3 regions of the Tatumella citrea genome follow, and region 3 is predicted to be linked to each of the others. Evidence: predicted binding sites of a transcription regulator. Region 3 holds the regulator's gene; each other region holds the start of a gene.
What was found. Region 3 encodes PurR, which represses purine synthesis genes. Its sites were predicted from a motif close to CANGCAAACGTTTGCNTG; they were not measured.

Region 1 (5,077 bases), 660 kb from region 3:
ACACTCAATATGCCAGCCAGGGCGGCCCGCTCCCCACGGAGAAGGCCAACTCGGCTCATCCGCTTTAGACATTTTCCACAGCACAAAATCCATTGGATTTTTCTTCACATCAGCGACTTCGACTCGCGCACCGGCCTGCAACTGCTCCAGATCCTGACGGGAGAGTTCACCATAGTGGCTGTCACTTAGTACATCAAACATCACGTCACCGTTGTCAGCCACATAAGCATGACCACGCTGCAGCAGTTTTTCTACCAGTTCAATAATTTCACTGATGTGTCGGGTAGCACGCGGTTCCACATCTGGCGGCAGAATCCCCAGCGCATCAAAATCGCTGTGCATCTCGCCGATCATCCGGTTGGTGAGAACCTCAATGGTTTCACCATTTTCATTGGCACGTTTAATGATTTTGTCATCAATATCGGTGATATTTCTGACATATTTCAGCTGGTAACCCAGGTAACGCAAATAGCGTGAAACAACGTCAAAAGCGACAAAAGTTCTGCCATGTCCAATATGACACAGGTCATAAACGGTAATACCGCACACGTACATGCCCACCTTGCCGGCATGAATAGGTTTGAATTCCTCTTTTTGTCTGCTCTGAGTGTTATAAATTTTTAGCATTTAACTATTCCGTTTAAACGTGTGCGATAACTCTGGTTATTGTGCCGTATTTTTCACGCGACTGCGACGTAATGCAAGCCATCCGGCATCATCAGTTTTCGCCATACTGCCGTAAGCATAAAATTTATGATATAAGGAGCCTCTGCGATTGCCCTTCCCTGTAATCAGGAAGAGTTAAATACCGACAATAACCATGACAGGATGAAATTATGGTCACTTTCCAGACTAATTTTGGTGATATCGTTATTAAAACATTTGACGATAAAGCACCTACTACCGTGAAAAACTTCCTGGAGTACTGCCGCGAAGGTTTTTACGACAACACTATTTTCCATCGCGTTATTAACGGCTTTATGATCCAGGGCGGTGGTTTCGAACCTGGTATGAAACAGAAATCTACCAAAGAAGAAATCCGTAACGAAGCTAACAACGGTCTGAAAAACACCCGTGGCACCCTGGCAATGGCTCGTACTTCTGCGCCACACTCTGCCACTGCACAGTTTTTTATCAACGTTGCAGACAATGACTTCCTGAACTTCCGTGACGAAAGCCTGCAGGGCTGGGGTTACTGCGTATTTGCTGAAGTGGTTGAAGGTATGGACGTGGTTGAGAAAATCAAAGCCGTTTCTACCGGCCGCAGTGGTATGCACCAGGACGTTCCAAAAGATGACGTTGTTATCCAGAAAGTGACCGTCAGCGAGTAATGCCGCGAACGCTTTTTATAGCAGATTTACATCTGTGTCAGGAAGAACCGGCAATCACTGCCGGTTTTCTGCGTTTTTTACAACGCGAAGCCACAGAGTGTGAAGCGCTGTATATTCTCGGTGACCTGTTTGAAAGCTGGATTGGTGACGATGACCCAAACCCGTTGCATCAGCAGGTCGCCGAAGCCCTGGCATCGTTAAGTGTTCCGGTATTTTTTATACACGGTAACCGCGATTTCCTGCTGGGCCGTACTTATGCTAAACGCTGCGGGATGCAGTTACTGCCGGAAGAACAGTTGCTGGAACTGTATGGCCGGAGGGTGCTGATTATGCATGGCGACACCCTGTGTACTGACGACGAGGGTTACCAGCGCTTTCGCAAAAAAGTCCACCAACCCTGGCTACAGCGTGTCTTCCTGATGCTACCGTTGTTTGTCCGTCAGAAAATTGCCTCCAGAATGCGGAATGACAGTAGCAAGGCTAACCAGTCAAAAAGCATGGAAATAATGGATGTGAATCCACAGGCGGTAGTAGAGGCAATGCAACGCCACCATGCCACATTGCTGATTCACGGACATACTCATCGTCCGGAAATCCACAACCTGACTGTCAGTCAACAGCCGGCGCAACGTGCAGTACTCGGTGCATGGCATCAACAGGGATCGGTGATCATTGTTGATGAAAATGGCGTCACTCTTCACGCTTTCCCGTGGTAAATTTCAGGTGAAATGTCCGGTTGTGTAGTGACGCAACCGTTTTCCTCAGCGCTGTCTCATGCTATTCTCACGCCCTTCTCAATGTGTATAACCTGTACCGCACAGGTTCTTTAACTGCTCACAGGAGTTGACCGCATGTCGTCGAATACTGCCCCGGCCCGTATCGCTATTATTATGGGTTCTAAAAGTGACTGGGCTACGATGCAGTATGCTGCAGAAATCCTTAACGAACTGAATCTTGCTCATCATGTGGAAGTGGTTTCTGCCCACCGCACCCCGGACAAACTGTTTAGTTTTGCTGAAAATGCCCAACAACAGGGCTTTCATGTGATTATCGCCGGTGCCGGAGGAGCAGCTCACCTGCCAGGTATGCTGGCGGCAAAAACTTTAGTTCCGGTTCTGGGTGTTCCGGTGCAAAGTGCCGCGCTGAGCGGTGTCGACAGCCTTTACTCGATTGTGCAGATGCCACGCGGCATCCCGGTTGGAACACTGGCTATCGGTAAAGCAGGTGCGGCGAACGCAGCACTACTGGCCGCCCAGATTCTGGCAGTTAACGATCCTGCACTGGCAAGCCGTCTGAGCGCCTGGCGGACAGCACAGAGCGATGCGGTTCTGGAAAACCCGGACCCACGGGAGGAAGCATGAAGTCAGTTTGCGTACTCGGTAACGGACAGCTTGGCCGGATGTTGCGCCAGGCCGGAGAACCGCTGGGGATAGCCGTTTATCCGGTTGGCACCGATGCTGAACCGGAAGCGCTGCCGATTCGCCAGAGTGTGATCACCGCGGAAATTGAACGCTGGCCGGAAACTGCGCTGACCCGCGAACTGGCAAGCCACCCGGCGTTCGTTAACCGCGATATTTTTCCACGTCTGGCGGATCGCCTGACTCAGAAACAATTGCTGGATCAGCTGGGACTGGCCACTGCACCGTGGCAACTATTGAGCGATGCCAGCGAATGGCCGGAAGTTTATGCACGACTGGGCGAGCTGGCAATCGTTAAACGGCGCACTGGTGGCTACGATGGCCGTGGTCAGTGGCGCCTGCGCCAGCCTGACTGCCTGACCTTGCCGGAAGAGTGCTACGGTGAGTGTATTGTCGAGCAGGGCATCAATTTCTCAGGTGAAGTTTCTCTGGTCGGTGCTCGTGGTCGTGACGGTACTACCGTATTTTATCCACTGACTCATAATCTGCATCATAACGGTATTTTGCTGACCAGCGTGGCACTGCCTGAACCAGATGCTGACCAACAGCGTCAGGCGGAAAGCATGCTCTCTGCCATCATGCAGGAACTGGATTATGTCGGTGTGATCGCCATGGAGTGTTTTGTCACTCCACAGGGATTACTGATTAACGAGCTGGCGCCAAGAGTACATAACAGTGGCCACTGGACACAAAATGGTGCCTCTGTCAGCCAGTTTGAACTGCATCTGCGAGCCATTCTTGGTTTAGCGCTGCCCAAACCAGTGGTTTTTGCTCCTTCTGTAATGGTGAATATCATTGGCTGTGCTCTGAATCTGCAATGGCTGGAACAGCCTCTGGTTCACCTGCACTGGTACGAAAAAGAAGTGCGTCCTGGCCGTAAATTGGGTCACCTTAATCTGACTGACAGTGACAAACTCCGACTTAAAGATAATCTTCGAGCCCTGGTCTCACAGCTGCCGGAAGAATATGCCGCAGCTATCGACTGGGCCAGCGATAAGCTGTAATTCCTCTCTGCACAGGAAACTCCGGCATTCCTGTGCAGCCTCTCTGTTTTTACCGTTAATTCCCGGCCAGCCATTGGTGCTGTCGCTACTTTCTGTGTAATACTCCGGCATACCTGAAACGCGTTTTACGCTCCTCTTCCGCCAGTAACGTGTGAATTTATGCAAAAAAATATCTTAATCACCGGATGTTCCAGTGGTATCGGTGCGGTTGCTGCCCGTGACCTGTTGATGCGTGGTTACCGGGTTCTTGCTGCCTGTCGCAAACCGGAAGATGTTAGCCGGATGGAGCAACTCGGATACACCGGTGTTTTACTCAACCTGGATGACCCACAAAGCGTGGAAACAGCCGCCGGTCAGGTCGCAGAATTGTGCGATGGTAAACTCTATGCACTGTTTAATAATGCCGGTTTCGGGGTTTATGGTCCGTTACATACCCTCTCGCGCCACCAGCTTGAACAACAATTTTCTGCCAACTTTTTCGCCGTTCACCAACTGACCATGCTGTTGCTTCCTTGTTTACAGGCCAGTGGAAATGCCAGAATAGTGAATACCAGTTCCGTGATGGGGCTGATTTCCACCCCGGGGCGTGGCGCCTATGCGGCCAGTAAATATGCCCTGGAAGCCTGGTCAGATGCTCTGCGAATGGAACTGCAACACAGCAAGGTCCGTGTCAGCCTGATTGAGCCAGGTCCTGTTTCAACAGAATTTACCGACAATGTCGTACAGGGTGAATCCGATCGTCCGGTGACCAATCCCGGGATTGCAGCCCGTTTTACGCTGCCACCTCAGGCAATTTTGCCAAAACTGCGTCACGCTCTGGAAAGTCGCCACCCACGTCAACGCTATCCTGTCACAGTGGTCGCTCATGTAATGTCTGTGGCCCGACGGCTGCTACCGGGTATACTTCTGGATCGAATTTTAAGCAGTCATTCATCACCAGAAAAATAGCCGCTTGAACTCAGGCAGCATGTCCCCATATCTGACAGATAACGGTTAAATTTTCAGACCAAGGAACACAGCTTATGTCACCGCAAGCCCCGATTATTGATGTTAATGAATCCAACCTGCAGCAGGTACTCGAACAGTCTATGCAGGTTCCGGTGCTGTTCTATTTCTGGTCAGCACGAAGTCAACACTGCCAGGAACTGACGCCGGTTCTGGAAAAACTGGCTACAGAGTATCGCGGGCAATTCCTGCTGGCTATGCTGGACTGCGATGAACAGCAAATGGTGGCATCACAGTTCGGTTTACGGGCTATCCCGACAGTGTATCTGTTTAAAGACGGACAGCCGGTCGATGGCTTCCAGGGACCACAGCCGGAAGA
Region 2 (5,077 bases), 2.0 Mb from region 3:
GATGATTTCATGATCCCCGTTACGAAAGCGTCGTTCATTTATTGCGGTCAGTAATGTGTTGAGGATTGCCGGGCCTGCTTTCCAGATCTCATCCAGAAACACTATTTCAGCTTCAGGCAGGTAACCACGGGTCAGTCGCTGATAACGACCTTCATCTTTCAGTGCCTGAATGGATAATGGGCCAAACACCTCTTCCGGGGTGGAAAATCTTGTCATCAGGTATTCAAAGGCACTGGCATCACGAAAAGCATGTTTTAGCCGGCGGGCAATCAGACTTTTTGCAATCCCCGGAGGACCCATCAGAAATACACTTTCACCGGCTAATGCTGCCAGCAGACACAACCGGATAGTATGGTGTCTTTCATACAGACCTTTTTCCAGCATATTGCTGAGGCGTGTAATTCTGTCAGCTAAAAGATGAGTCAGTGCCATAATAGTTATGAAGTCCTTGTAAGAGTCGCCGGGTTTGCTGCCGGGAAGCGATTTTCCTTAAACAGTACAATGCCAGTCGTAAGGGGTTAGGGTAAACGTTCATAGTAAGATTTCTTGAACTGAGTATGGTTCACCGGCTTGTGCAGTATCGGTTTTCGGTGACATTTTATAATAACCGGGTGGGTTTTCAGATGAATAAGTGCATACTGTGCCACTTTGGCAAGCAGTTACGCACCTGTTTACGGGATAGGTTAAAAAAAGACAAAATGATATGAGCTCAAATAACAAACAATCGACCGGCGCATTGACGCTAGCAGCTATCGGGGTAGTGTATGGTGATATTGGTACCAGCCCACTGTATACATTGCGTGAGTGTCTTTCAGGACAATTTGGCTTTGGCATTGAGCAGCAGTCAGTATTTGGCTTTCTGTCATTAATTTTCTGGTTATTGATCCTTGTCGTATCGTTAAAATATATCTGCTACGTGATGCGGGCTGATAACGCCGGAGAAGGGGGGATTCTGACCCTGATGTCTTTGGCGGGCAGAAATACCGGCGCCAGGGTAACAGCGGTTCTGCTGATTATGGGGCTGGTCGGGGGGAGTTTCTTCTATGGTGAAGTTGTCATTACCCCTGCGATATCTGTTATGTCAGCGATTGAAGGGCTGGAAATTGCTGCGCCGTCGCTCGACACTTATATTGTTCCGTTGTCGATTGCGGTATTAACCTTACTGTTCCTTATCCAGAAACATGGAACCGGGCTGGTGGGTAAGATGTTTGCCCCTGTCATGTTGTTATGGTTTATCGTACTGGCAATTCTCGGAGCGAACAGTATTATTCACAATCCGGTGGTACTGCGGGCGCTCAATCCCTGGTATGCCGTCGAGTTTTTCCTCCATTATAAGAGTGTTTCATTCTTCGCCCTTGGCGCGGTGGTGTTATCTATTACCGGGGTTGAGGCGCTGTATGCCGATATGGGGCATTTCGGTAAACTGCCGATTCGTATTGCCTGGTTTGGAGCGGTTCTTCCCTCACTGGTGATTAACTATTTTGGTCAGGGAGCATTGCTGCTCTCACATCCTGAGGCTATAAAAAACCCGTTCTTCTTGCTTGCCCCTGACTGGGCTCTGATTCCGATGTTACTGCTGGCTACCCTGGCTACTGTTATCGCTTCTCAGGCGGTTATTTCCGGAGTGTTTTCTCTGACCCGCCAGGCGGTACGGTTAGGATATTTGCCGCCAATGCGTATCATCCATACCTCTGAAATGGAATCCGGGCAGATTTATGTGCCGGTCATTAACTGGCTGCTCTATATAGCGGTTCTACTGGTTATTATCAGTTTCCGTCACTCAAGCAACCTTGCGGCAGCATATGGTATTGCAGTGACGGGTACGATGATCCTGACCACCATTCTTTCCTGTACTGTGGCCCGTAAAAACTGGCGCTGGAATATCTTCCCGGTCCTGCTGATTTTTATCGTCCTGATGTGTATTGATGTACCGTTGTTTAGTGCCAACCTGGTCAAGATATTCTCCGGTGGCTGGCTGCCACTATGCCTGGCACTGGTGATGTTTATCATTATGACGACCTGGAAAAGCGAGCGATTCAGGGTACTTCGGCGTATGCATGAACACGGAAATTCCCTGGAGGCGATGATTGCCTCTCTGGAGAAAAATCCGCCGGTCAGAGTGCCTGGTACCGCGGTCTTTATGTCCAGAGTGCTTAATGTCATTCCGTTTGCCATGCTGCATAATCTGAAGCACAACAAAGTACTGCATGAGCGGGTGGTATTACTGACTCTGCGTACTGAAGATGCACCTTATGTTCACAACGTACGGCGTGTCACCATCGAACAGTTATCTCCGACCTTCTGGCGTGTGGTTGCCAGTTATGGCTGGCGCGAAACACCGAATGTTGAGGAAATCTTCCACCGTTGTGGGCTGGAAGGGCTGAATTGCCGGATGATGGATACCTCGTTCTTTATGTCGAGAGAGTCGCTGATTCTTGGGAAACGGCCATGGTATCTGCAACTGCGTGGCAAGTTATTCCTGGCATTGCAACGAAATGCTCTGCGTGCCCCGGATCAGTTTGAAATCCCGCCTAACAGGGTGATTGAACTGGGGACTCAGGTAGAGTTTTAACCATCAGAGGAGCGGTCTTCACCAGACCGCTCCTGTCAGTTATTAGCAAACCACTTTCCTGATTTTGTAGTCACCCTTCTTCCGTATATTGCCGCCCCCTCTCTACAGCCAGCATAGTGATTCCCGGGATACCTGCCTTCATCGCTTGTTCTTACAGGGCTTGTGCGTTTTCCGCGACTGCACTGACACCTTATTGCCTGCTGCTGCCACTCTTCTCTCAGGCAGGATTTCACGACGGGCTGCGACGCAGCGAAATCTTTGGAGAGCGATCACATATTCGCTGTCTGTCGATTGTTTTCCCCCTGTGGTTACCTAAACTTCATTCAGCGAAACGTTTCGCTGGAGAGTGAAAAATGAAAAAAGGTAGCTTACTGAATTCTGATATTTCGTCAGTGATTTCGCGTTTAGGGCATACCGACAGCCTGACCATCAGTGATGCTGGTTTACCTGTTCCGCAAGGTCCGCAGCGTATTGATCTCGCACTGACTTCTGGGATCCCCGGCTTTTTACAGGTAGTTAAAACGGTGACTGATGAGTTGCAGGTAGAGAGTGTCGTTCTGGCTGAAGAGATTTTGCAGCATAACCCACATCTGCACAGTGACCTGCTTGCCCTGCTTCAATCGCTACAGCAGCAGCAGGGCAATATCATCGATATCAGTTACGTCAGTCATCAACAGTTCAAAGAGAAAACACAACACAGTCAGGCTGTTGTTCGCAGTGGGGAGTGCTCACCGTATGCGAATATTATCCTTAATGCTGGCGTGACCTTCTGAGGGTGTTATGCAACCTTTACTGCAACTTAAAGGCATTGAGAAATCTTTCCCGGGAGTTAAAGCTCTGTCCGGGGCTGCTATTTCGGTCTATCCGGGCCGGGTGATGGCTTTGGTGGGTGAAAATGGCGCCGGCAAATCGACCATGATGAAAGTGCTGACCGGCATTTATGCCCGGGATGCCGGCAGCTTTGAATGGCTGGGAAAAGAGACAATTTTCGACAGTCCGCGTGCTTCCCAGGCTGCCGGGATTGGCATTATCCATCAGGAACTCAATCTGATTCCTCAACTGACTGTGGCAGAAAATATTTTTCTGGGACGAGAGTTTGTGAACCGTTTCGGTCGCATTCAGTGGAAACAGATGTACCAACAGGCCGATGAATTAATGAAACGCCTGAATTTGCGCTTCAGCAGCCATAAGCGAGTGGAGGAGTTATCCATTGGCGATCAACAGATGGTTGAGATTGCTAAAGTGATCAGTTTTGAATCCAAAGTAATAGTGATGGATGAACCCACCGATGCACTGACAGATACCGAAACCGCTTCTTTATTCCGTGTCATTAATGAGTTGAAAGCTCAGGGCTGCGGAATTGTTTATATCTCCCACCGGATGAAAGAAATTTTTGAGATCTGCGATGACGTGACGATTTTCCGCGATGGTCAGTTTATTGCCGAGCGGCCGGTTAACACGCTGAGTGAAGATTCGCTGATTGAAATGATGGTCGGCCGCAAACTTGAAGAACAATATCCTAGGCTGGATAAATCGCCTGGTGATGTCCTGATGGAGGTCAGTCATCTCAGCGGTTCCGGGGTAGAGGATGTCAGCTTTACTCTGCGGAAAGGTGAAATTCTTGGTGTCTCGGGGCTGATGGGTGCCGGGCGCACAGAACTAATGAAGGTACTTTACGGCGCGTTGCCGCGCTCAGCCGGCACAGTCACCCTGGAAGGCAAACCGGTAATAGCCCGTTCGCCTGAAGAGGGGCTTCTTAACGGTATTGTCTACATCTCAGAGGACCGTAAACGCGATGGTCTGGTGCTGGGTATGACAGTAAAAGAGAACATGTCGCTGACAGCCCTTAAGTATTTCAGTCATCCGGGCGGTCGTCTGAAACATGCCGAAGAACAACTGGCGGTGAGTGACTTTATTAAGCTATTCAACGTCAGAACTCCCTCGATGGATCAGAACGTGGGGCTGCTCTCCGGGGGAAATCAGCAGAAAATTGCTATTGCCCGTGGACTGATGACCCGGCCGAAGGTGCTTATCCTGGATGAACCTACCCGGGGAGTGGACGTTGGCGCAAAGAAAGAGATTTATCAGCTGATCAATCAGTTTAAAGAAGACGGGATGAGCATCATCCTGGTGTCTTCTGAAATGCCAGAGGTTCTGGGGATGAGTGACCGGATACTGGTGATGCATGAAGGACGACTGAGTGGTGATTTCCCGATCGAACAAGCCTCGCAGGAGATTCTGATGGCGGCGGCAGTAGGCAAACAACACAGCGCGGAGCTGGAATAATATGAATACGCAAACAATCCCTTCACGTCGTCTGTTCAGTAAGGCCTGGTTGCTGGAACAAAAATCACTGATTGCACTGTTGGTGCTGATTGTCATTGTTTCCTGTATGAGCCATAACTTTTTCACCCTGGCTAACCTGTTTAATATTCTGCAACAGACCTCGGTTAACGCCATTATGGCAGTGGGTATGACGCTGGTGATTCTGACCTCAGGAATTGA
Region 3 (5,077 bases):
ATGCTCTGCACGCTATTTTCAAGATGGTACGCAAAGGCATGAAAGGCAGTGACTGTGCCAGAGCGGTTATCGTGGCGCACAATGCCCATTTTGACCAAAGTTTTGTCATGGCAGCAGCTCAGCGCAGCCTCCTGAAACGCAACCCTTTCCATCCGTTTGCGACTTTCGATACCGCCGCGCTCAGCGGGCTGGTTTTGGGTCAGACGGTGCTTGCGAAAGCCTGTAAAGCGGCAGGCATGACCTTCGATAGCCACCAGGCCCATTCCGCACTGTATGATACCCAACAGACGGCAACCCTGTTCTGTGAGCTGGTTAACCGCTGGAAAAGACTGGGAGGCTGGCCGCTGCCTGTCGGCGCAGATGACGAAGCCGGGGAATCTGCCGGTTCTGAGGAACACGCATAAAAAAATGCCCGCGTAATTACGCGGGCATCAGAATCACCATCCGTGACAGTTATTCTGCCGCAGGGAATTTCTCTGCAGTTTCTTTAATCAGCTGCTGCAATTCGCCGCGCTGATACATTTCAATAATGATATCGCAACCACCTACCAGCTCCCCGTCAACCCAAAGTTGTGGGAAGGTTGGCCAGTTTGCATATTTTGGTAATTCGGCACGAATGTCCGGATTCTGCAGAATATCCACATAGGCAAAACGTTGCCCGCAGGCAGAAAGCGCCTGAACTGCCTGAGCTGAGAAACCACAGCTTGGTAATTTAGGAGAACCTTTCATGTACAGCAGAATAGGGTTTTCAGAAATCTGAGTCTGAATTTTTTCGAGAGTGCTCATAGTACTTCCTTCGGGACAAAACGACATGTTTTGTTATTGTAGCGATATCAACCCGCCAGTGAAAACGACATTTTTCATCTGCTACATAAAAGTTCAGTTATATGGCATTTAGCGTTAAACCAGTAACAACTGCGGGATGAAAAAAACAGTCGCCTGAAACTTCATCAGTAAAATGTGACTTAATTAACTGTTTACGCTCAATTTTACGTCAAAAAACTTCTCGTAACAGATTCCGGAAAAAAGACCTTAACATTTCATAAATTTCTGGATTAGAATGATTTTGGGGCTGACTGAAAGGTCAGATGTTATTTTTTTATTTTGTCCGTATTTTTTCAGGACATTTAACCTGTAACCTGACAACTATGCGTCTACTGATCACGCTTTTTATTTTGGCTTTAGCACAGCTTTTTTTCAATGTCGCAGAGGCTTCGCCTCGAACTGCGGTTAATGCCACTTTTCATAAAACCACCCGTAAAGCAGTGACTGAAGAAGATGCCCGCCGTAAACGAAGGCCTATTAAGACGACCAGTACCCGACATAAAGCCCGCCAGCCCCTGATTCACCGGGTTAAACACTTCACCAGTCAGCGTAAAGTTAAAAACAGTCGTACGGCTAAAGAATCCCGTCATCTGGCAAAGAATCACACGCCGGAAACTAAAAAATATGGTCGTCATCGCCCCGCAGCTAAAAAGACGACACGCCACCCTTCTGCCACACTGGCCGCTATCCGGATGAGCAAACAGCACCGTCTGCGTTATCAGAAAGCGCGTGCAACAGCGATGGTGAAACTGATGGATCAGTTAGGGAAGCCTTATCAGTGGGGAGGAACTTCTCCAAAATCCGGATTTGACTGCAGTGGTCTGGTTTATTATGCCTACAAAGACCTGGTAAATTTCAAAATACCCCGTACCGCCAACGAAATGTACCATCTGCGTGATGCTGCACCGGTAAAACGTGATGAGCTGGAAAAAGGTGATCTGGTATTCTTCCGTATCCACCGCCATGGCGCTGCAGACCATGTAGGCGTTTATCTGGGTGATGGCAAATTTATTCAGTCACCACGTACCGGTAAAGACATCCAGATTACGGCTCTGAGCAATGAATACTGGCAACGTCACTACATTGGCGCGCGCCGCATGGTAACCCCGAGTACCGTCCGTTAATTAGTCATCCTGCTCGGTACAGACTGCACCCCAAACGCTGGTTATCCTGCGAACTAAGGTGCAGTTTTTTTATGCTGACAGATATCTGTCATGCCACTGCCCTTATTCTGCTGGCTTACCCAAAAAATCGTAAATCTCTCCTGGTCCTCACACGTATCCGTTAATTGCATTTTTTGTAGCTTAAAAGCAAAAACCGGCGCGGGAAGTATCCGGTACCGGTTTTGATAACAGCATATGGCTGACCGGGCGCGGTCAGTCGGGCCAGCAGGCTAACATTAATGCAGGATGGCGGTAAAACTGAAGGCCATAATCATCAGCAACGCTACAACTGTAGTGGTCAGTGCAAGCTTAAGATCGGTATCCATCAGAACTCCTTTAGGCACACTAATTGTGGGGTAATAGTTATATTCCCATACTGCTGCGCAAAAATCTCGTTTTATTGCAGCAGCCTTGTTAGAATTGCCGGTCTTTGTTGCGCAACCTCCTCAGCTGCTGGTTTTATATCCGGCTTTCTTCGCAGGACTCTCCTCTGGCCTTCGGGTTCATTTTAATGACGAGACAGTGAAACGCTGAGCTGACGCAAACGATTAACCTATAAAAAATCAATATCTTATTTTTTTAAACCAGGAGTACTCACTGAATGGCAACTATTAAAGACGTGGCAAAACGCGCCGGTGTTTCAACCACCACCGTGTCCCATGTCATTAATCAGACCCGTTTTGTTGCGGAAAACACACGGAAAGCGGTCTGGGAAGCAATAAACGAGTTGCACTACTCCCCCAGTGCAGTCGCCAGAAGCCTTAAGGTCAATAACACCAAGACGCTGGGCTTACTCTCGACAACACTCGAAGCGCCTTACTTTGCTGAAATCATTGAAGCTATCGAAAAAAAATGTTTTGACCATGGCTACACACTGATTCTGGGTAATGCTCATAACGATTTGCAAAAGCAACGCGCATATTTAGCCATGATGGCGCGCAAACGTGTTGATGGATTACTGGTGATGTGTGCCGAATATCCGCAGGAGTTGCTGGATATGCTGGAAGAAAACCGCAATATCCCGATGGTCGTGCTGGACTGGGGAGTTTCACAGGGTGACTTTACCGACACCGTGCTGGATAACGCTTTTCATGGTGGATATATGGCCGGTCGCTACCTGATTGAGCGCGGTCATCGTGATATTGGTTGTATTCCGGGACAAATGGAAAGAAACACCGGTGGTGGCCGGTTGGCAGGCTTTCTGAAAGCTCTGGAAGAGGCTGGAATCTCACATCGTGAGGAGTGGACTGTTCAGGGGAATTTCGAACCAGAGTCCGGTTATCAGGCGATGCAGAAAATACTTGCGCAACCGCAACTCCCGACAGCCGTTTTTTGTGGCGGGGATATTATGGCCATGGGAGCCATTTGCGCCGCCGATGAACAGGGACTGCGCGTTCCCCAGGATATTTCTATTATTGGTTATGATAACGTGCGCAACTCGCGTTATTTCACCCCGGCACTGACTACAGTTCACCAGCCAAAGAGTGAGTTAGGCGAAAAAGCGCTGGAGATGTTACTGGATCGTATAGTGAATAAACGTGAAGATCCGCAAACCCTTGAAATCCATCCGACCCTGATTGAACGTCGTTCGGTCGGCGACGGTCCGTTCCGTGACTATCGCCGGTAAGTCCCCGGTTCACTCCCTGAGCCATTCATGGTTCAGGGTGGCAGTGTCCCCCAGGTAATCAAGTAACCATCGCAATGCCGGAGAAATACGCTGTTCTGCCCAGCTTACACAGCAGGGACTTTCCGGAAACGGCGCCGGCAGTTTTAGTTCTTTTACTTTTTCGCTCTCTAGTAACGGCCGTGCCAGATGCCCTGGCACCATTGCCACGCATAATCCTGCCCGAACGCAATCCAGACCGGTTTGCCAGTCCGGCACAGTCATTCGCCGTTGATTATCCAGTGTCCAGGTCATCCTTCGTGGCAGTTCCCTGGAGGTATCTTCCAGCACCAGTGATGGCCATGCCCGAAGCTGCTCCTCTCCCGGATGGGTTTCAGCTGCCAGTGGATGATCAGCACTGACAATACACCGCCAGTTCAGACGCCCCATATCCTGGAAAGCGAAACGTCCGGCGACCGGGATTGCCTGGGTCGCACCAATCGCCATATCAACGCGTCCTGCGGCCAGTGCGTCCCAGACACCGTTAAACACCTCTTCGCGAATATGCAGCTCTACATCGGGAAAGTGGCGATAAAAATCGATGGTCAGTTGCTGCATCCTGGAACGTTTTACAATACAGTCCACCGCAATACTCAGTTCACCGCGCCAGCCATTTGCCAGTTGTTGGCACTGACGTCGGGTTTCCTGCATTTTTTTGATAATCCCCCGACCTTCACGAACAAAATGTTCACCTGCGGCCGTCAGTATCACATCGCGGTGTTGTCGTTCGAATAACTCAACTGCCAGCCACTCCTCCTGTTGTCGGACGGTATAACTGATCGCAGATGGCACCCGGTGCAACTCCCTGGCTGCTGCACTAAAGCTGCCATTTCTTGCCACTGCATCCACGACTTCCAGTGCATATTCTGACCACATAGCGACCTTTCAATTTTTTTCACAGTTGATTGCAAATATTAACGGTTCACAACTCCCGGTGCACCCTTTTAAACTCTTTGCGCACATTTTCACAGGGAGGAGCAATGCGTCATCCGGTCATTTTTTTAGTTTATCTGTCACTACTGAGTATGCTGGGATTCCTGGCTACAGACATGTATCTGCCCGCTTTTGAAGCGATGAAACAGGATCTGAATACTGACGCAGGAGTCATCAGCGCCAGTCTTAGCCTGTTCCTGGCTGGCTTTGCCTGCGCACAACTGTTCTGGGGACCGTTGTCGGATAAGATTGGCAGAAAACCAGTGCTGGTCAGTGGTCTGGCGATATTTGCCATCAGCTGTCTGGCGATGTTGTGGGTAACCACGCCACACGCACTGCTGGCTCTGAGATTTATTCAGGCCGCCGGAGTCTGTGCCGCCGCAGTCAGCTGGCAGTCTCTGGTGCTGGATTACTATCCGGCTTCGCGTAGCCAGAAGATTTTCGCCACGATTATGCCAATGGTTGCTCTGTCTCCGGCGCTAGCTCCGTTGCT

Region 1: the regulator PurR is predicted to act here: its motif matches at 2,077-2,094, upstream of purE (5-(carboxyamino)imidazole ribonucleotide mutase).
Region 2: the regulator PurR is predicted to act here: its motif matches at 2,897-2,914, upstream of rbsD (D-ribose pyranase).

Annotation. Positions count from the first base shown of each region.
Region 1 covers NZ_CP015579.1:1,177,531-1,182,607, reverse strand. Annotated here, with positions in the region: gene cysS (cysteine--tRNA ligase) at 1-627, opposite strand, end outside; gene ppiB (peptidylprolyl isomerase B) at 837-1,331, shown strand; gene lpxH (UDP-2,3-diacylglucosamine diphosphatase) at 1,331-2,047, shown strand; gene purE (5-(carboxyamino)imidazole ribonucleotide mutase) at 2,183-2,692, shown strand; gene purK (5-(carboxyamino)imidazole ribonucleotide synthase) at 2,689-3,753, shown strand; gene A7K98_RS05620 (SDR family oxidoreductase) at 3,913-4,701, shown strand; gene A7K98_RS05615 (co-chaperone YbbN) at 4,776-5,077, shown strand, end outside.
Region 2 covers NZ_CP015579.1:4,311,909-4,316,985, reverse strand. Annotated here, with positions in the region: gene ravA (ATPase RavA) at 1-432, opposite strand, end outside; gene kup (low affinity potassium transporter Kup) at 704-2,572, shown strand; gene rbsD (D-ribose pyranase) at 2,926-3,345, shown strand; gene rbsA (ribose ABC transporter ATP-binding protein RbsA) at 3,353-4,858, shown strand; gene rbsC (ribose ABC transporter permease) at 4,860-5,077, shown strand, end outside.
Region 3 covers NZ_CP015579.1:1,836,067-1,841,143, reverse strand. Annotated here, with positions in the region: gene rnt (ribonuclease T) at 1-404, shown strand, start outside; gene A7K98_RS08780 (Grx4 family monothiol glutaredoxin) at 454-786, opposite strand; gene A7K98_RS08775 (C40 family peptidase) at 1,149-1,949, shown strand; gene cydH (cytochrome bd-I oxidase subunit CydH) at 2,225-2,314, opposite strand; gene purR (HTH-type transcriptional repressor PurR) at 2,590-3,615, shown strand; gene punR (DNA-binding transcriptional activator PunR) at 3,625-4,527, opposite strand; gene punC (purine nucleoside transporter PunC) at 4,632-5,077, shown strand, end outside.